3 regions of the Clostridium intestinale genome follow, and region 1 is predicted to be linked to each of the others. Evidence: riboswitches for the same ligand, from Rfam matches in the RefSeq annotation. Region 1 holds a riboswitch; each other region holds the start of a gene.
The links. A riboswitch is a leader RNA that binds a small molecule or an ion and turns the genes downstream of it on or off. The one in region 1 is predicted to bind cobalamin.
Positions count from the first base shown of each region.

Region 2: another riboswitch for cobalamin. It lies ahead of P8F83_RS17370 (sirohydrochlorin cobaltochelatase); the one in region 1 lies ahead of cobT (nicotinate-nucleotide--dimethylbenzimidazole phosphoribosyltransferase).
Region 3: another riboswitch for cobalamin. It lies ahead of cbiQ (cobalt ECF transporter T component CbiQ); the one in region 1 lies ahead of cobT (nicotinate-nucleotide--dimethylbenzimidazole phosphoribosyltransferase).

Region 1 covers NZ_CP121166.1:33,137-40,293, forward strand. Annotated here, with positions in the region: gene P8F83_RS00140 (peptide chain release factor 3) at 1-638, opposite strand, end outside; gene P8F83_RS00145 (Cof-type HAD-IIB family hydrolase) at 883-1,698, shown strand; gene P8F83_RS00150 (Cof-type HAD-IIB family hydrolase) at 1,699-2,532, shown strand; gene P8F83_RS00155 (pyridoxal phosphate-dependent aminotransferase) at 2,525-3,589, shown strand; cobalamin riboswitch at 3,613-3,795, shown strand; gene cobT (nicotinate-nucleotide--dimethylbenzimidazole phosphoribosyltransferase) at 3,919-4,965, shown strand; gene cobU (bifunctional adenosylcobinamide kinase/adenosylcobinamide-phosphate guanylyltransferase) at 4,962-5,522, shown strand; gene cobS (adenosylcobinamide-GDP ribazoletransferase) at 5,524-6,264, shown strand; gene cobC (alpha-ribazole phosphatase) at 6,273-6,860, shown strand; gene P8F83_RS00180 (cobyric acid synthase) at 6,894-7,157, shown strand, end outside.
Region 2 covers NZ_CP121166.1:3,374,156-3,381,312, forward strand. Annotated here, with positions in the region: gene cbiT (precorrin-6Y C5,15-methyltransferase (decarboxylating) subunit CbiT) at 1-290, opposite strand, end outside; gene cbiE (precorrin-6y C5,15-methyltransferase (decarboxylating) subunit CbiE) at 287-889, opposite strand; gene cbiD (cobalt-precorrin-5B (C(1))-methyltransferase CbiD) at 886-1,977, opposite strand; gene P8F83_RS17360 (precorrin-8X methylmutase) at 1,977-2,582, opposite strand; gene P8F83_RS17365 (cobyrinic acid a,c-diamide synthase CobB) at 2,590-3,921, opposite strand; gene P8F83_RS17370 (sirohydrochlorin cobaltochelatase) at 3,937-4,767, opposite strand; cobalamin riboswitch at 4,885-5,069, opposite strand; gene P8F83_RS17375 (nitrite/sulfite reductase) at 5,118-6,668, opposite strand; gene P8F83_RS17380 (Gfo/Idh/MocA family protein) at 6,767-7,157, opposite strand, start outside.
Region 3 covers NZ_CP121166.1:2,357,890-2,365,046, reverse strand. Annotated here, with positions in the region: gene P8F83_RS12390 (PTS sugar transporter subunit IIC) at 1-41, shown strand, start outside; gene P8F83_RS12385 (glycoside hydrolase family 1 protein) at 65-1,474, shown strand; gene P8F83_RS12380 (DUF2461 domain-containing protein) at 1,549-2,244, opposite strand; gene P8F83_RS12375 (hypothetical protein) at 2,307-2,549, opposite strand; gene P8F83_RS12370 (4Fe-4S dicluster domain-containing protein) at 2,902-4,230, shown strand; gene P8F83_RS12365 (BMC domain-containing protein) at 4,232-4,780, shown strand; cobalamin riboswitch at 4,848-5,033, shown strand; gene cbiQ (cobalt ECF transporter T component CbiQ) at 5,328-6,158, shown strand; gene P8F83_RS12355 (energy-coupling factor ABC transporter ATP-binding protein) at 6,171-6,992, shown strand; gene P8F83_RS12350 (energy-coupling factor ABC transporter permease) at 7,019-7,157, shown strand, end outside.

The DNA.
Region 1 (7,157 bases):
AAGGTTGGATCATCAATTGATCCTTCCATCATTTCAACTTCTGTTTGACCATGATTTCCAGAATTAAAGATAGCTATAGCCTCTTTATCTCTTTCATAAACACCTTTAAAATCTTTACCTGAACCTATAGGCCAGTTCATTGGATAAGATTTTATTCCAAGCTCTCTTTCGATGTCTTCTAATAGTTGGAAAGGATCTTGAGCTTCTCTATCCATTTTGTTTATAAAAGTAAATATAGGAATACCTCTTAATGCACAAACATGGAATAGTTTTTTTGTCTGATCCTCAACCCCTTTAGCGGCATCTATAACCATAACAGCAGAATCGGCAGCCATTAGGGTTCTATATGTATCCTCAGAGAAGTCCTGATGCCCAGGAGTATCTAATATGTTTATACAGTATCCATCGTAATTAAATTGCATAACAGAGGAGGTAACAGATATTCCTCTTTGCTTTTCTATTTCCATCCAGTCTGATACTGCGTGTTTTGATGCTTTTCTCGCCTTAACAGAACCAGCAAGTCTTATTGCTCCACCATATAAAAGTAATTTCTCAGTTAATGTGGTTTTACCAGCATCAGGGTGGGAAATGATAGCGAAGGTTCTTCTTTTTTGAATTTCTCTAATTAATTCTGTCACTTTGCTTCCTCCTTATTTTAATTTAAAAGATTTTTTGTATCTATAATAAAATCATTATATTTCTGTAACAAAACAAACTACATTATATCAATTGGAAGGAGAAATTTCAACTTATATGTCTTAGCATCTTACAAAATAATTAGAAAAATGTATAATATTTATAGGTATACTTTTGGAATATAGATGAATATGAGGTATATATGTATAGAATGGTTTTAATTTTGAAAGGGAAGGAGAATTATAAATGTACAAGTTAGTTGCAATTGATATAGACGGAACTTTATTAAAAAATGATAAAACAATATCAGAGAGAAATAGAGAATGTATAAATAAGGCGATGAAAATGGGGATAAAGGTAGTTATAACTACAGGAAGGCCTATACTTGGAATAATGACTTATCTTAAAGAGTTGAATTTAATAGGAGAAGATGAGTATGCTATAGCAGATAATGGAGCAACTGTATATAATACTAAGGACTTTTCCTTGATTCATGAAAGAGCTCTAACTGGTAAGGATATAAAATATATTTATCCATTTATGAAAAAGTACAATACAGAAATAGAACTTCATGTCCCAGAAGGTGGATTGGTTGAAAAGGATGCTGGCACTGTGTTCCCTAAAAAAAGAATGCCCTATATGGAATTAAAAACAATAGATATCCTGAAGGATGTTAAGGATGAAGATAAGATATTAAAGCTTTTAGTATTTGGTGAGTCTCATGTAATAGAAAGCATGTACTCTAGTATACCAGAGGAACTTATAGAGAAGTATACAGTTGTTAGGGCTTTAAATCATATGTTTGAGTTTATGTACAAGGGTTCCACAAAGGCATCTGGAATAGCTGTTTTGGGGAAGCACTTGGGAATAAAGAGAGAAGAAATTATCTCAATTGGGGATGAACTTAATGATTTAGATATGATAGAGTATGCAGGACTTGGGGTTGCTATGGGAAATGCTCGAGAAGAGGTCAAAAATAAGGCTGATTTCATAACTAAAAGTAATGAAGAAGATGGAGTAGCTTATGTTTTTGAAAAATTTTGTTTTGGAAGTGAGATTTAAATGTATAAGTTAGTAGCTGTAGATATTGATGGTACCTTACTAAATGACAATAAGGAGTTAACTAAAGAAACAAAAAGAGCTATAAATGTAGCTGCAAAACTGGGAGTCAAAGTAGTAATCACCACGGGGAGAATAATACAATCAGTAAAAGAACTGATTGAGGAATTAGGCTTAGAGGGTGAAGAAGAGTATGTAATTGCTAATAACGGCTGTACAATATACAACACAAGAGATTATTCTCTAGTTTATGAGAAGAGTCTTAAAGATAAAAATCTTAAAGAGGTTTATAAAAAGTATAAAAGAAAAGAGACTGTTATAGAAGTTCATACTTTAAATGGAATATTAACAGAAGATATAAGTGAACATAGGTATCAAATTAATAGATATCCTGAGATGGAAATACTTCAAAAAGATTTTCAAAAGGATAAAATAGAGGATCAAAAATTAGTAAAGATTTTAGTTAAAGGTGATGAAAAATATATAGAAGAACTAACCAAAGTAGTTCCAAGGGAATTACATGAAAAGTATGCAATTGTAAGAAGCTTGGATCATTTACTAGAATTTATGTACAAGGGTTCTAGTAAAGCTAAAGGATTAGAAGTTTTAGGAGAGATTTTAGGAATAAAAAGAGAAGAAATAATAGCAATAGGTGATGGCACTAATGATTTAGAGATGATTGAATATGCAGGACTGGGAGTTGCGATGGGAAACGCGAAAGAAGAGGTTAAAAAAGTAGCTAATTTTATAACAAAGAGTAATGAAGAAAATGGAGTTGCTTATACTATAGAGAAATTTATACTTAATGATAGGGAAAGGAAGGGCAAAATTGGCTAATAAACATGGTGGTGATATTTACACAGATGGTGTTTTAAAAGGAAGGCAAATATTAGATTTTAGCTCTAATATAAATCCATTAGGAGTACCAGGGAAATTTAGAGAAGCTTTAGATGAAATTTATAAAGAAGTAGTTAGGTATCCAGATTACAAATATAGAAAGCTTAAGGAAAGTATTATTACTTATGTAAAAACATATTATGAGACTAATTTGGATATGGATGAAATAATTTTAGGTAATGGTGCTTCGGAGGTTTTGGATTTATTTATATCTTCAGTTAAAAGCATAGGAATTATAGTTCCATCTTTTGTAGAGTATGAGGAATTTGCTTTGAAACATGATAACAGAATTACTTTTGTGCCTTTAAGTGAGGATTTTAAATATAACTACTCTTCAATAAGAAAAAGTCTAGAGGTCTTAGACGGAATAATAATAGGAAATCCGAATAATCCCACTGGAAATCTGATTGATAGAAAAGAATTTATGGGTTTATTAGAATATTGTAAAGAGAATAATAAAAAAGTAATTGTAGATGAAGCTTTTATAGAGTTTTGTGATGAAGAGAACTCCTTAGTTAACTTAGCTAAAAAATACTCTTGCTTATTTATTGTAAGAGCATTTACTAAGTTTTTTGGAATGCCCGGTGCTAGGCTTGGATATGGAATTTCTAGCAATAAGGAACTACTAAAGAAGTTTTCAAATTCTCAACTTCCGTGGAATATAAATACATTAGCTGAATTAGCACTACAAAAGTCCTATGAGGATAGGGAATACATAAATAAAAGTAAAGAGTGGATAAAAGAGGAGCTTCCTTATATGCTAACTAAGCTTAAAGATATTAGTGTAATTAGCAGAGTAATACCAACAAGCTGTAATTTTGTTTTATGTGAGTTAAAGGGTATTGATGAAAATAAATTATATGAAATTATGCTAGAAAAGGGAGTACTGATTAGAAAATGCTCTAATTTTAAAGGACTTAATGATAATTTTGTAAGATTTGCAATAAAGTCAAGAGAACTAAATAATATACTTTTGGATTTGTTGCGAGAATTATAGTTAATATGATATTATAAAAGAAAATTTAATAGTTATTCTATGGTGCCTTTTCAAAAGGTTAAAAGGGAAATGGGTTAAAAGCCCATGCAGCCCCCGTTACTGTATTGAGGATGAAACCTATATGAACCACTGAAGTGAGAGCTTCGGGAAGGATAGGGAGTAGGAAGAATCAGAGCCAGAAGACCTGCCATAGAAAGTAAGGTTTATTTTTCGGGAGGGAAAAGATGCCACGGGATATTGATTTTTAGTAGTTAAGTAGTTAACTATTTATTTTCATACATTAAACCAGTGGGATTATCACTGGTATTTTTTATTTTGGGGGAATAATCATGGGATTAAATTTAGAGGCAATGAAAGAGGCAAAGTTAAGATTAGATAGGCTTATAAAACCTGTAGGAAGCCTTGGAACTTTAGAGGAAATAGCTATAAAGTTTGCTGGTATAACAGGAAGGGTTAACAATAAGATAAATAAAAAGGGGATTGTTATATTTTCAAGTGATAATGGGGTATGTGAAGAAGGTGTGGCATCTGCTCCTCAGACTGTAACAGCTATGCAGACTATAAATTTCTTAAGAGGAATAACGGGTATAGGTGTTTTAGCAAGGGTGAACAATTGTGATTTAAAGGTTATAGATATAGGAATAAAAGAGGACATAAACTATCCAGGGCTTATAATTAAAAAAATAAGAAAAGGAACTTCTAACATGGCAAGGGGAGAAGCTATGACTAGAGATGAAGCTGAAAGAGCCATAAATATAGGAATAGATATTGTGAGGAAATGTAAGGAAGAAGGTTATGATATCATAGGCACTGGAGAGATGGGAATAGGGAATACAACATCTTCATCTTCCGTATTAATAGCTCTTACTGGATGTTCAATAGATGAGGCAGTAGGTCGGGGAGCTGGTCTTCATGATGATGAATTTTCTCATAAAAAGAAAGTTATAAATAGAATACTGGAGGTTAATAATCCTAAAAGTGAAGATCCACTAGATATACTTCATAAGGTTGGAGGATTTGATATAGCGGGAATGGTAGGACTGTATTTAGGTGCTAAAAAATATAAGATGCCCATTGTGATAGATGGATTTATATCAGCTGTAGCAGCTCTTTTAGCTTATAGAATTGATAGTGAGGTTAGGGATTACATGTTTCCTTCACATATATCTAGTGAACTAGGATATAACCTAACTATGAAGGAATTAGGATTAAATCCAATATTGAATTTTTCAATGAGATTAGGAGAAGGATCCGGATGCCCATTTGCTATGCATATTATAGAAAATTCTCTAGCTATAATCAATGAAATGGGAACTTTTGAAGAAGGAAATGTGGATATAAAAAACTATGAACATTATTGGAGGGAAGAAGCATGATATTGGTTACTGGAGGAGCTAGAAGTGGTAAATCCTCATTTGGTGAATCCATCTTAAAAGATGTGAATAGGGTTTTATATATAGCTACATCTATTCCAAAAGATGAAGAAATGGTTGAAAGAGTTAAAAATCATAGAGAAACTAGAAATCAGAGCTGGGATACCCTAGAAAGTTATAAAAATTTAGAGGAGCAGCTTAAAGAGGGATATACAGGAATAATGGTTGACTGTATAACTATAATGGTTACTAATTTGCTCTTCCATGGAATGGAGTCTTTTGAGGAAGCGGATTTTAAGAATATTGACTTTAGAAAAAAAGAAGAGGAAATCATAAAAGAAATAAGTTTAATGGTAAAAAGCTTTAAAGAATATGAACTTAAAAACACTACCAAAATAGTTCTAATAACTAATGAAGTTGGAGCTGGATTGGTTCCTGAATATAAGCTCGGAAGAGAGTTTAGGGATATAGCTGGAAGAGTTAATCAATATTTAGCTAAAGAAGCTAAAGAAGTTTATTTTGTTGTAAGTGGTATTCCTATGAAGATAAAAGGTGAGTAGTATGAAAAACTTTATTTTAATACTTCAATTCATGACTAGAATTCCTATAAATATAAACCTTAAGGTTGAGAGAGAAAATTTTCAAAAAGGTGTGGCTTATTTCCCTTTAGTAGGTTTAATAGTAGGAGGATTAGAGGCATTAGTTTATTATGTGTCAGCTAGGATTTTTTCAGTAAGCATAGCTAGTTTTTTTGCTTTAGTTACTCATATAGTTGTTACTGGAGCTATACATATAGATGGATTTGGAGATACCATAGATGGAATATTTTCAGGACGAAGTAAGGAAAAGATTCTTGAGATTATGAAAGACTCTAGAGTAGGAACCTTTGGTGCAGTAGGAATTATACTACTGATACTAGGGAGGTTTATAGCCATTAAAGATATGCCTTTTGATACTGCAATAACAGCTATAGTTTTAGCACCTATTATAGGGAGAACCTTTGTAACTTTTCTTATGTATAAAAGAAAATACGCTAGAGAAAAAGAAGGGTTAGGAGATTTATTTATAGGGGTTTTAGAGAAAAAAAGTTTTTTAATTGCTCTTGTTATAGGATGTATTTTAACTTTAGTAATAGCTAAAGAACGTGGAATTATTTTATTGATAGCAGGTTTTGGAGTAAGTATATTATTTAGAAACTATGTAGAGAAAAAAATAGATGGAGTTACTGGGGATGTTTTAGGAGCATCTATTGAGTTAAATGAACTTTTAATTTTACTATTATTCACAAGTAGTTTGTTTTAGGAGAGAATATGAAAATAGTTTTAGTTAGACATGGGGAAACAGAGGGCAATTCTAAAGGACTTTATGAAGGCAAAAAAGAAGTAAGTATAAATGATAATGGAAGAAACCAAAGTAAGAAGTTAGGAAATCTACTTAAGGATTATAAGTTTTCTAAAGTTTATTGTTCTCCTCAAAAAAGATGTAAGGAAACTTTAGATGTTATAATAGAAACCTTAGACTATAAACCTGAATCTATTGAATATAAAGATGAACTAAAAGAGATAGATTTTGGGCTTTGGGAAGGCTTAAGCTATAAGGAGATAGAGAAAGTATTTCCTAGGCAATGGGAAGAGTTTATTAATGATTACAAAGAATTTTCTTTTCCTGAGGGGGAAAGCTTTATAGATTTTTACAAAAGAACCACTAAAATCTTAGGTTTTTTAGATGATGGCAGTTATTTAATTTTAACTCATGGGGGTGTAATAAGAGCTGTTTTAAGTAAGTTATTAGGATCTGGAATAGAGGGATTTTATTCTATAAAACCTAAACAAGGAGCTTATAGCGAAATAAATTATTATAAAGACTTTGTAGAGATAGAATATATTAATAAAGATTAAAAGGAAGCAGGGATTAGTTTGAATAAGAGTATAATGCTACAAGGGACAGCGTCTACTGTTGGAAAAAGTATATTGTGTACTGCTTTATGTAGAATTTTTGCGGAAGATGGATATGATGTTTATCCTTTTAAAGCTCAAAATATGTCTCTAAACTCTGGGGTAACACCTGAAGGGGATGAAATAGGAAGAGCTCAAATAATGCAGGCTGAAGGAGCTTATAAAGTGCCTAATGCTAAGATGAACCCAATTTTATTAAAGCCAACATCAGATAGAAAATCCCAAGTTGTTTTACTCGGA
Region 2 (7,157 bases), 1.3 Mb from region 1:
AGCTTTTGTAATTCTTCTAAAGCTTCTCCTTTAATTATATCTAAGTTATTACAACTAAATTTAGCTTTATTTTGAAGAATTAACTCGTACGCTTCCGCATCTCTTTCAATAGAAGTTACTTCTCTACAGAATTTACTCATTTGAATAGATATAGAGCCTGTTCCTGCCCCAACATCTAACACCTTATCATCTTTTTCTAATTCTAATTTAGCTATGGAAAGAATTCTTACTTCTTCTTTAGTCATAGGAACCTTTCCTCTTATAAACTCTTCATCTTTTATGAATTTCACGTTCTCTCCACCACCATTATGTTTAATTCACTAAACTCTTTTGCCTCTATTTCTTTTGGACTTCCTATAGTTATCTTCTCATCCTCATAAGAAAGATTTTCTCCTACATAAATGGTACATTCTATATTTTCATCATGTAGTTGTTTTGCAAGCTTAGTAGGATTATTTATCTTATCCGTCAGCCATATAGATAAGTTAACTTCTCTAACTTCCTTTATAAAATCTCCCTCCCGTCCATGGAGAGAAGATAGTTTTGCCTCTTGCCAAGGCTTCCCTAGTTTACTCATAAGATACTGAAAAGAACTTATTCCAGGAATTACAGTGATTTCTTCATTAATATTTCTTTTAAGATAATTAAGTACACCATAAAAACATGGATCTCCAGAAGCTACTATACTTATATTTTCAGAAGGATTATTTTCTATAAACTCTATTATACCTTTTAAATTATTCACCGCTACCTTAGGTATAGATATAAAATCCAAACTTTCTATAGCTCTAGAAAACCCTATAACTATAGAACTATTATTTAAGGTTTCAATAGCTTTAAGTAACATGTATTCTTTACTTCCTGGCCCAAGTCCAACTAAAGTAATCAAGTTCCTTCCTCCTCACTATTAAATAGAAGTTTAGCTTCTTTTCCTCCCCAATATAAAACAACCTCTGTGTTTAACTCATTCATCACATACTGCTCCATTTTTGCTTTTGCTTTTAGAGCTATGGTTTTATATATAGACTTATATTCATCTGGAATTATTCTAACAGCACCTTCTGTAGTTTTTTCATCATAAACAGCTGTCACTAATTCTATGGGTGCTCCTATTAAAGCTAGTTCTAATGCTATAACTTCAAGTCTCATATCACAAACTTTTGAATGTGTATTAAAAGCACCAGCTGCTACTTTTCCAAGTTTCCCTATATGCCCTATTATAGTAACTTTCTTAACAGAATAGTATCTCGCTGCTTCTAAAGCAAATCCTACATAGTTAGATATAGTAACCATCTTATTTTTATCATAACCTAGGGTTTCTCCAAATTTTTCTCCCATATTGCCAAATATAAATATTAATTCATCATAGTAGGCAGCTTTAGCCTTCATCTCTATTTCAATTGTTTCCTTTAAAGCTTCTTCTGACATTGGGTAAACTATTCCTGAAGTTCCAAGTATACTTATTCCACCTAATATATTAAGTCTAGGATTAAAGGTCCTTTTAGCTACTTCTTCTCCTTCTGGAACAAAAATAGTTATCTCTACTCCTTTATCTTCTGGAAGAACTTTAGTTACTTCTTTTTCTATCATAAGTCTTGGAACTGGATTTATTGCAGCATCTCCCTTTTTTACATAAAGGCCTTCTCCACAAACTACTCCTACACCTTTTCCACCTTTTAGAGAATATCTATCCTTCGATTTCTTAGCTGTTGCCCATATTTCTATTCCGTGGGTTACATCTGGGTCATCTCCCCCATCTTTTACTACACAACAAGAAACAAAGTTTTCTCCTCTTTCTATAGTTTTTATAGGAAGCTTAAGTGGTATTCCTGCTGGAGTATCAATATCTATAAACTCTAAATTAATGTCTTTATAAAGCATTACTGTAGCGGCTTTCGCAGCTCCAGTTGCACAAGAACCAGTAGTATAACCACATCTTAGCTTTTTCCCTCCAGCATTAACATACATGTCTAACATTATTCTCTCTCCACCAGCATATACATAAGAGCATTTACTATAGCTGCAGCTATATTACTTCCACCTTTTCTCCCTCTTATAGTTATCATAGGAATATCAAGTTTTTCTATTTCTTCTTTAGACTCCCTAGCCCCTACAAACCCTACAGGTGCTCCAATTATAAACTTAGGATTAGCTTTTCCCTCTTCATATAAGCTCTTTAGATTAAACATTGCTGTAGGTGCATTTCCAAATACGTAAAACTCTACTCCTTCTTCTGATGCTTTAGCTACAGCTGCCATTGAACGAGTTATTTTTTCTTCCTTAGCTTTTTTAGCTACTTCTTCAAGAGATACATAAGTTATGACCTCACACCCTAACTGTTTTAGAGCTTTTTTATTTATACCAGCTGCAATCATGTTTGTATCTGTATATATTTTCACTCCACTTTTAAGAAGTTTTTTAGCTTCCTCTATAGCACCGTCTCTTATATAAACTAAATCTTTATATTCAAAATCTGCTGATGTATGGATAACTCTTTTTACTATAGAAAGTTCTTCCTCAGTAAAGTTATGAGTTCCCATCTCACTCCCTATTATTTCAAAACTTCTTTGCTCTATTTCCATTGGATTCTTAATGTACTCCACGACTCTTCTCCTTACAACTGTTAATTATTTCTTTAAGAAACTCTATATTTGAGAAAAAATGAATATGAGCATATGCTCCTAAAGTATTTTTCTTAATATATCCACATTTCCAACTTTTCAAGCTTCCATCATAAGCTCTTTTCTCTAAAGTATAAACCTTCTCTTCATCAGAATTTATAGTTGATTTATGAAACTCATGTGCTCTTACTTTTAATGCTCTTCTTATTAAGGAGTTTTCTTTAACATCTATAAAGGTGTATCCAAAGTTATTTAGTTTATCAGTCATAACTGATTCTCCTTTAAATACTCCAACCATTTTCTCCCCTTCTATTTCTTCCATAAGGTACATAAGGCCTCCACACTCTGCATAACAAGGCAGTCCGTCTTCAAGCTTATCTTTAAGACTTCGTATGAAGCTTGTATTTTTAGATAACTCTTCTCTAAAAACCTCTGGATAACCTCCACCTATATATATGAAGTCAAGTTTATCAGGCAACTTTTCATCCTCTAAAGGTGAAAAATACTTAATCTCTCCTATTTCCTCTAAAAGTTCTATATTCTCCTTATAATAAAATGAAAAAGCCTTATCCCTAGCTATTCCTATTTTTAGTCCCCTTTTTCTTAGGTGAAAATTATCATTAAATCTTTCTGTTTCTACTAAACAGTTAAGTAATCTATCAACATCAACATTATCCTCTATAAGCTCTGCTATTGTGGATATTTTTTCATCTAAATCATCTACTTCTGAACTTTGAACTAATCCTAAATGCCTTGATTTTAATGATATTCTTTCATCTTTAGGTACATATCCTAAAAGCGGTACATCTATCTTTTTATCGAATATAGTTTTTAATAATGAATAATGACTTTCAGTTATATTATTGAGTATTATTCCTGCAAAGTCTGTTCCTGAAAACTCTAATATTCCACTAACTTCAGAAACAAAGGTAACACTTGAAGCTCTAGGGGTAAGCACTAAAATCACAGGTATATCTAAAAGCTGAGATACATGTGCTGTTGATGCTTCTGAGGTGCATCCCATACCATCATATATTCCCATTACACCTTCTATTATTCCGATTTCTCCTCTGCCTCTTGAATAAACTGCTTTAAGCCCATATTCTCCTTGCAAAAAATAATCAAGATTTCTAGAAGGATTTCCTGTTACCTTTTCATGAAAAGCTGGGTCTATATAGTCTGGTCCAATTTTGTAAGGTGCAATATCATATCCTTTATCTTTAAGTAATCTCATAAGACCTAAAGTAAATGTGGTTTTTCCTCCACCTGAACAGTTAGATGCAATTATTATTGATTTCATAAGGACCTCCTTATTTTAATTCATAATTCCCTTTTTACTTTCACCCATTCCCTCATATTTACCATTTATAGCTTCTTCTAGATGCCTTAAATATATATTTCTAATTTCTTTATATTCTCCTAAACCTTTAAATATCTTTTTAACCTCTATGCCTTCCTCTTTGAGTCTTAGATACCAAGATTCCTCTTCCTCAGAAAATATATCATTTTTAGCATGGTCTCCTGCTACCAAAAGGAATGGTGTTAAATTTATTTCTTTAACATTATATTTTTTTAAAGTCTTAATTACCCCTTCTATAGATGGATAACCTTCAACAGTTCCTACAAATGCATTATCATAATCTAGTTCTCTAAACCTATTTTGAAGACAACCATAACAGGAGCTTGCTGGATGATTGGTTCCGTGTCCTACTAATAGAACATTCTCTCCCTTTGGCATAACTTTTTTAAGCTCATCAATTAAATCATCGTAATCTAAATTAACTTCTTCTGATTGGAAGTATAACAAAGGTCGTCCTATAATCAAATTCTTAAAGCTCTCTTTATAGCTATTTACAACTCTCTTTATATAGTCATATTCTTCTCCTGGAATTATATGAAGCGGTTGTACAACAACTTCATCATATCCACATAACTTGAGACTCTTTAAGGCTTCTTCTGGTGTCATTACATTCATATCATATTTATCTTTTAAACTTTTTATTATCATATGTGAGGTAAACGCCCTAAAAATATCATATTCATTTCTATATTTTTCCTCTACTTCTTTTTCAATAACCACTATGGTTTTATCTAAGGTATCTAAGTGGGATGTTCCAAAACTTGTAATTAAGATTGCTTTTTTCATTACTTCAACTCCTATAAAAAAACCTCTATCCATTTGGATAGAGGTAAAAGTGCAAGACAAATATAATGGTAATATAATTCCACCTATTCTTATATCACTTTCCTTCCCTCCGAAGGATTAGCTATAAAAAATTAGGCAGGTCTCCTGACTTAGGGTTCATCCTCCTTCTTCCTTCCCAGTAAAACCAGTGGATCATTAGAATTCGTCACCCTTTACAGTAGCGGGGGCTGTAGAGGCTTTTAACCTCTTTCCCTTTTAAATTTATTTCCCAGGAAATAAATACCATAACTTCTCTTGTTATTCTGTTAATGAAATTATATCTCAAAAAGCAAACTTATACAAATACTTTCCTACACTAAAAATTTATTTAACACTTGCTTAAATTCATCTTCACTTTCTGTAATAAAGGCTTCAAATTCTGCTCCATTAAGCTTAACAGCCTTATCTAATTCTAATAAAAATTCCGGTACCTTATCTTGAAGTATGTCACCATAATAGTCACCTATTCTAGTTTTACCTTCACCTAGATCACCTTTAATATGAAGTTCAAAAACATTTTTAGGTCCATCTCCAACTCTTTTCATCTTTCCGCAAAAACCTATATTCCCAACTTCATGAACCCCACAAGAATTAGGGCATCCTGAAATATGTACTCTTGGAAGTAAATCTTCCTTTACACCCTCAGCCCTAAACATCTCTATCATCTCATTTAAAGTTTTTTGTCCATTTAAAACTCCCATTTGGCAGATAGGTGTACCAATGCAAGCAACAGATTGTTCTAATCTTGTTTCTCCACCTAACCCCTCTGTAAGACTAACTATTTTTTCTGCTTCTTCCCCATTTAAGTTTCTTATATATAAACCTTCCTCCATAGTAAGTCTTATTTCAACATCATCCATATTTTCTATTTCATCTATAAGAGTTTTTAACACAGATAATTTTAGTTGTCCTCCTACTGGATGGAAGTATACGCTATATAAGCCTTTTTGTTTTTGAGCTATAATTCTCTTATTATTTATTGTAATTTCCTTACCTTCTTTTGTTAAATCTTTTATCTCCAAGTCTAAAGGCAAGTTCTCAGCTTTCTTAACTTCTTCTAAATGTTTTTTATAACATTTTATAAAATCATCTTTACCCATTCTGTCTAAAATATATCTGACACGGGCTTTTCCATGATTTTTATAATCTCCTTCAGCCATAAATAAATTAGTTATAGCCTCAACATGATATAAAATATCTTTTGGTTCTATTAGTTCTCCAAGTTCTACTCCAAGCTTTGGATTTCTTCCTAATCCTCCACCTATATACACCTTAAAATATTCCTTACCATCTACTTTAACTGCCAAAAACCCTTGATCTGTCACAGTTGCATGTGAGGCATCTTTATCATTGCTTGAAAAAGCAACCTTAAGCTTTCTAGGCAATTTATAGCTAGTAATCTTCTTCATAAAATGTTTATTAACAGCCATAGCATAAGGCGTTACATCAAAAGCCTCGTCTATATCTACCCCAGATAAAGGAGAAATAGCTACATTTCTTGGAAAACTTCCCCCAGCTCCTCTTGTATAAATTCCATTCTTTAAAGCCTCAACCATTACTTCACATATACCATCTATATCAAGTCCATGTAATTGTATAGCTTGCCTAGTTGTAAGGTGAATCCCTTCTAAATCATATTTGTTTGCAAAATCATAAACTAACTTAAGCTGCTCTTTAGAGGCTATCCCCGACATAATTCTAAGCCTAATCATAAATTCCTTTCCACTTCTATGGGCGTAAACCCCCATACCACCTGAAGCCTTTTTAAAATCTGCTTTATTCATTTCTCCATTTAAAAACTTATATCCTAACTCTTTAAAAACCTTAATCTCTTCTAATAAATCACTATTTAAATTATCCATATAATCCACCTCTTAATACTGTTTACAATACAAACAAAGTATACTCTTTACCCTTTTATAAGTAAAATAGGATTTATTAATGATGTGGATAAAAATTTCTAATGCTTATTGTCCTCTTCTATTTTCATCACAATCTTTTCACATATCTCATGAGTTATTAACGAATCTTGTATAGATGGACTCGGGATCTTATTATTTTTCACACAATCTATAAAATGAGCTGCTATTTGATAAAATCCTCTTTTATATAACGTTGGTTCCCAATCACCAAATTTAGATAGGCTTTTATTCTTATCATGTAAATGCCAAGTCTCTACAAAATTATCTACTATATATTTATTCCCAGCAGTCATGTATTCTACTATTTCTTCAGTAATTCCATTGTTTCTATTCATTATTCCGATAGCTGTACATCCATCTCCAATCAATTGAATTACTACATTGTGAAGCATTCCTTCTTTCTTTAAATATCTAACCTCTAGTTCCTTA
Region 3 (7,157 bases), 2.3 Mb from region 1:
TATTAGATCAAGAAAATGCACAAGAAAAATCAGCAAGCTAGTTTTTGATTAGAAAGGAGAAGACATGAGGTTTAAAGAGGATTTTTTATGGGGTGGAGCTACAGCTGCAAACCAATGTGAAGGTGCATATAATGAAGATGGAAAAGGACTTTCTGTTCAAGATTGTATGCCAAAAGGTCCACGAGGACCAGTTACAGAGGGGCCGACAGAAGATAATTTAAAGCTTATAGCGATAGATTTTTATCATCGCTATGAAGAGGATATAAAGTTGTTAGCTGAAATGGGCTTTAAAGTATTCAGACTATCTATTGCCTGGACTCGTATTTATCCAAATGGTATTGAAGAAAATCCAAATGAAGCAGGTCTAGAATTTTACGATAAAGTTTTTGATACTTGCTTAAAATATAATATTGAACCATTAGTTACTCTATCTCATTATGAAACACCATTATATTTAGCTAAAAAATATGATGGATGGAGAAGCAGAGATTTGATTGGATATTTTGAAAAGTATTGTAGAACTGTGTTTAATAGATACAAAAATAAGGTTAAATATTGGCTAACTTTTAATGAAATAAATGCGGTGCTTATTTCACCACTATTAGGAGCATCAGTTTTGACTCCTAAGACAGAACTTACAAAACAAGATATTTATCAAACTGCCCACCATGAATTAGTAGCAAGTGCATTAGCTGTAAAATTAGGCCATGAAATAATGCCAAATGCTAAGATTGGATGTATGGTAGTGGCATCGCCAGTTTACCCAATGACAACTAATCCAGAAGATGTTATGTCTGCTTATGAAAAACAAAGAGAGCTAATGTTTTTTACAGATGTTCACGTTAATGGAGAATATCCTCATTATACTAAAAAATTATTTAAAGATTACAATGTAAAATTAGATATACGAGAAGGAGATAGGGAAATACTTAAGCATACTGTAGATTTTGTGGCTTTCAGTTACTACAATAGCAAATGTGCAGCAGCTGATGAATCAAAATATGATTATGTTAGTGGAAATGTCTTTAGAGGGCTAAAAAATCAGCACTTAGAATTCACTCAATGGGGAAATCAAATTGATCCTATAGGACTTAGAGTTATATTAAACCATTTCTATGATAGGTATAAGATGCCACTGTTTGTAGTAGAAAATGGGTTAGGTGCAAATGATGAATTAGTTACTGATGAGAATGGAAATAAAACTGTATATGACGATTATAGAATCAAGTATCTAAATGACCATATTGTTCAAGTTGGTAAGGCTATCGAAGATGGAGTAGATGTGATGGGATATACAAGCTGGGGATGTATTGATTTAGTAAGTGCTGCAAGTGCTGAAATTAAGAAAAGATATGGTTATATCTATGTTGATAGAAATCAAGATGGAACAGGTTCATTAGAAAGATATAAGAAAAAGTCATTCTATTGGTATAAGGAAGTTATAGCTACCAATGGAGAAAGCTTAGAATATTGATTTATAATCAATAGAATTTGGGATTGATAGATAGTTTAGGTTATCTATCAATCCCTTTTTATTACATATGTTAGTTATTTATTTGATATATCATATAAATAACTGTAGAAATCTTTTACTAGTGCAAAATCAGCGATTAGCTTATCAACAAGTTCTTTTGAAAATAATAAGTTGTCTATTTCTTTATTACAAACTAAATATAAGTTTTTTCTTTGATACCACTCATTTATATCTTCAGTTTTTTCTTTGTCTAAAATTCGTTTATATTTATCTCCTTCAACAACAAAAACATCTTGTTTTGAGTAAAAAGATATTGCATTTTTGAATGTATCTAAGGAGGCATCGATATTTTCTCTAAATATTTTCATAGTAGTTGGATTAGCTTGAAAAAAACCCATTCCATATCTATAGGAATCAGGAGACAACTCAAAAAAGAAGGCTGGATTTGAGGACCATTCTTTTGATCTTCTTTTAAAAGTTATCCACATCCTAATTTTATAAGGAGATTTATCCTTTGAAAATCTTGTGTCACGGTAAATTTTTGAGATTGTGTATCCAGAAGATGGGGTTACCTCCAGCAAAGGGTCAATAGAAAGGATAAAGCTGCTTAAATCCATAACTAAGTATTTCATTGGAGTAAGTAAATGATGTATATATTTTTCTTTATTTTCCTCAAACCACAATTTATTATTATTTTCTTTTAGATTTTTTAAAAAATCTATAGTTTCATTCGAGAAACCTTCAAAGCTTCTCTCACCTATAGTTGACATAGGAAAGCCTCCTTTTATGGTATTTATGTATTTTATATTAGATAATTAAAAGAAAGCACTAGTTAGACATCTTTACTTAAAACATTATTTATAAGATATTTAGCTTCCTTGGCATTTCTTTTACTTACAGTTATAGTATATTGAGTTTCATCATTTCTTCTTAAATTTGTATTTTCATCATTTTTTAAGGTACTAACTTTATTGTTTGTATATTCTATATTATTATCTAATAATACTCTAATAACTTTTGATAAATCCTTTAAAGAGTAGCCAATCCAAACATCTTCTTTTTTAAATGAAAACATAAATAACTCCTCCTTTTAATATAAATAATCTTTACTATATTATACCATGTATATACGTACAAGCTAAAATTATGTAATAAAAGCACGAAATTTAGTAATAATCGACCAAGGTCTTAAAAAGGAATATGTGGAGTATTTAAATTTTCATAGAGACTTTTTTAGGTAAAAAACAGACCTTCAAGAGTACTTAATATTACTAACTGTCAACTTTAAATTTGTGCTACAATACCCTTAAATAGACAATTTGAAAACGTTATACACTTTAGTGCTGTAGAAATCCTGTAAGGATTTCATTAAAGTCATTAATTAACAACGTCGTGGCATAAAAGAATTAAGGGGGGGAGTACAAACTATGAATCTTTTAGATAAAGTAAAAGATGCAGGAGTTATTGGTGCAGGAGGGGCAGGATTTCCTACTCATGCAAAACTATCTGGGAAGGCAGAATTTATACTTTTAAATGGAGCCGAATGTGAACCTTTATTAAGGGTGGATCAGCAGCTTATGAAAATCTATCCTAATGAAATAATTAAGGGGTTTGAAGCTGCTAGAGAATTAGTTTCAGCAAAGAAAGGAATTATAGGTGTAAAAGAAAAACATAAAGAGGTAATTTCTATTTTGAGAAATAGAATAATTGAACTTAACCTTAATGAAAAGATTGAGGTTAAAGAACTTCAAGATATCTATCCAGCTGGAGATGAACAGGTTTTAGTTTATGAATTAACAGGACGAGTTGTTCCTGAGGCTGGAATTCCGATTCAAGTAGGATGTGTAGTTGTAAATAGCGAAACTTCACTAAACATTTATAATGCATCACTTGGAAAATCAGTAACCAGAAAATATATAACTGTTTCAGGTGATGTACCAAGTCCAGTAACAGCTTGTGTACCAGTTGGTACTAAGATAATGGATGTATTAAAACTTAGTGGGGTAACAGATTTTGATGATTATGCAGTTATTGATGGTGGACCTATGATGGGCCCAGTTATGAAAAATCTAGATGGATATATTACTAAGAAAAACAAGGGTTTTGTAATACTTAAAAAAGAACATTCTTTAATACGTAAAAAATCAACAGAAATGAATCAAGCTAGAAGAGTAAATAGAGCTTCTTGTGAACAATGCAGAATGTGTACAGATATGTGTCCACGTTATCTTTTAGGACATGATACACAGCCTCATAAAATGATGAGAGCGATGGCTTATAATCTAGAGAATGTAGAAGGGCAAAAGAATGCTCAGCTATGTTGTCAATGTAATTTATGTGAGTTATTTTCTTGCCCAGCAGGACTTTATCCTAAGGCCTCTAATGTATATTTTAAAGAAAAGCTTTTTGAGCAAAAGATTAAGTATAGGCCCATCAAGGATAAGTTTGAACCAAGAAAGGCCCGTCAATATAGATTAGTACCAAGTAAAAGACTTATTGCAAGACTTGGATTAAAAAGTTTTGATAGACCTGCACCTTTTATAGATGGTTTTGTTGAACCTGAAGAGGTACATGTACTAAGAAGTCAACATGTTGGTGCGCCAGCAACTTCAGTTGTTCTAGTAGGGGCCCATGTTGAAGCAGGTGATTTGATAGGTGATATACCAGAAGGCAGTTTAGGTGCACCTATTCATGCAAGTATATCAGGAACTATAACAGAAATCACAAATGACTTTATATCTATAAGGAGGAATTAATATGGCTAACGCAATAGGAATAGTTGAATTTACAAGTATATCAAGAGGTATTTTTTCCTCAGACCAAATGGTTAAGGTTTCTGATGTTGAGATAGTTACTGCAAGTTCCACATGCCCAGGAAAATATATTGCAATAGTTACTGGAGATGTTGAATCTGTTAAGGAATCAGTAAGTGTTGGAGAGAAAACAGCAGATGAGTTTTGGATTGATTCAATAATTATACCAAATGTAAGTCCTCTAGTTTTTCCAGCAATTACTGGGGCAACAATGCCAGAGAAAGTTCAAGCTTTAGGGATAATTGAAGCTTTTTCAATAGCTAACATGGTAGTTGCAGCAGATAAAATTTTAAAATCTGCAAGTTTAGAACCTATAGAACTTAGGCTTGGTACAGGACTTGGAGGGAAATCCTACTTTACTTTTACAGGTAATGTAGGAGCAGTAGAAGTAGGGATAGAAGCAGGGAAAGCTGAGATGGAAGAGAAGGGTTTACTTGTTAATGCTGAAGTTATTCCATCACCATCTGATAGACTTATTCAAACTCTATTTTAAATGTAGTATTGATTTTTCAGCATAATAATGGTATTCTTACCATGATAATATTGGAATCTATTAGTAAATTTAATAATGAAATATAGGTTTAATCAGTAACGTGATTGATTAAAAGGGAATCAGGTGAAAATCCTGAGCTATCCCGTAGCTGTATTAAGGGAGTTTAGGTACAAGATGTCACTTAAGTTTTAGGGAAGACGTACTTAAATTATGATCTTTGAGTCAGAAGACCTGCCTATATTTTTGACTAAAGTCTCTACGAGCGATGGAGGAGTCATAATAAATATGTACTTAATATACTTATATGGGTATAGTTTTTTGTTGTGTCCTTCTAACTTTGAGTTAGGAGGATTTTTTTTACACATTATTGCTGTAGAAGTCTTTTAAAGACTTCATGATGGGTTTAATTAATTTACTTGTTTCTGTACATGTTATTTTGGAATGAAGATACAATATTATTAGTATATAGATAAGGGGGAATTTAAGTATTTATGAATAGAGTTAAGGCTTGTAGAGTAGATGAAATAAGATTCAAAGGAGTCATTAGGTGGGAAAAAACAATATCTTAAGGAAAAAAAGTAATAAAAGAATAAGACATAAACATGGAGAAAATATTTCAATTGATTTTTATGCTTATGCTTCAAAAATGAAGCATTGGAACTCAAGCTTTAAGATACTTTTTTCAATTGCCATGATAGCTATGTGTATTTTATTAGATAATCCATACGTATCTGTTTCAGTAATTTTGGGGATGGACTATCTTACTATTATAAAAGGTGGTCTTTCTTTAAGAGATTATCTATCGGTACTTATGATTCCTATTGTTTTTATTTTAATAAGTATTTTTACCATAAGTGTGGATATTTCAAGAAATCCAATAGGAGAGTACAACCTTTACTTAGGTGTTGGGTATGTGTTTACTTCAAAAGAGATGCTTACAAAAGGGGTATTTTTACTTTTGAAGATTTTAGGAGCCATAAGTGCTCTTCAAATGATGTCACTTTCTACTCCATCTTCAGATATCATATATGTACTTAGAAAGGCCCATGTTCCGAAACTTATTATAGAACTTATGAATATGATTTATAGATACATTTTTGTTTTGATGGATGTATCAAGTAAAATGAAAAATTCAGCAGAGGCCCGTCTTGGGTACTGTGACATCAAAACCTCTTATTATACCTTTGGAAGGATTGGGAGCAACATGCTGATTGTTTCTTTTAAGAAAGCAAATGCATATTATGATGCCATGGAAGCAAGGTGTTATGATGGAGAACTTATATTTTTAGAGGAAGAAAAGAAGTTAGATAAAAAGCTAGTGTTTTGGGCATTTCTCTTTATAATTTTTTTAGTTGGACTTTGGAGTTTTACAAAATAAGAGGAGATTTTTATGAAGAAAGTAATATTAAAAATAGATGATTTACATTACACCTATGGAAATGGAAAAGTTGCTTTAGAGGGAATAAATCTAGAGGTTCATGAAGGAGAAAAAATAGCCGTAGTAGGCTCTAATGGTTCTGGGAAATCAACTTTTTTCTTAAACATGAATGGGGTATTCATGGCTGATGATGGAGAAATAACATATAGAGGTACCATCATAAACAAGAAAAACATGAAAGAATTAAGAAAAAATATAGGGATTGTTTTTCAAGATCCTGATAATCAGATAATAGCATCTACTGTAAAATCAGAAGTCGCTTTTGGGCCCATGAACCTAAAACATTCAAAACAAGAGGTGATAGATAGGGTGCATCAGGCCCTAGTGTACATGAACCTATTAGATTTTCAAGATAGGCCTCCTCATTATTTAAGTGGAGGAGAAAAGAAAAGAGTAAGTATTGCAGATATAATCGCTATGAAACCTGAAATCATAATTTTTGATGAACCTACAGCATCGTTAGACCCTGTAAACTCCATAATGCTTGAGGAAGTTTTAGATAAGCTGAGATTAGAAGGAAAGACCATGCTGATATCCACTCATGATGTTGATTTTGTTTATAGATGGGCAGAAAGAGTTGTTGTTTTTTCTGATAGAAAAATAATAGCTGATGGTACACCTATAGAGATATTTAAGGATCAAGAAGTTTTAAAAAAAGCAAACCTTAAAAAGCCAACTATGTTAGAGGTGTATGAACTACTTTTAGAAAAAGAATTATTAAAAGATGAAAATCTCTATCCTAAAACAGTTCAGGAATTAAAGAATATTTTTTAGATTAAGAAATCAAGGGGGTTAATAATATGAATAAAAAAGAAAAGAAGTTTATAATTATTGCGATAGCATTTGCAATAATTTTTGGAATAACGCCAGCAGCTAATGCTATGCATATAATGGAAGGATACCTTTCACCAAAGTACTGTATTTTATGGGGAGTTATAA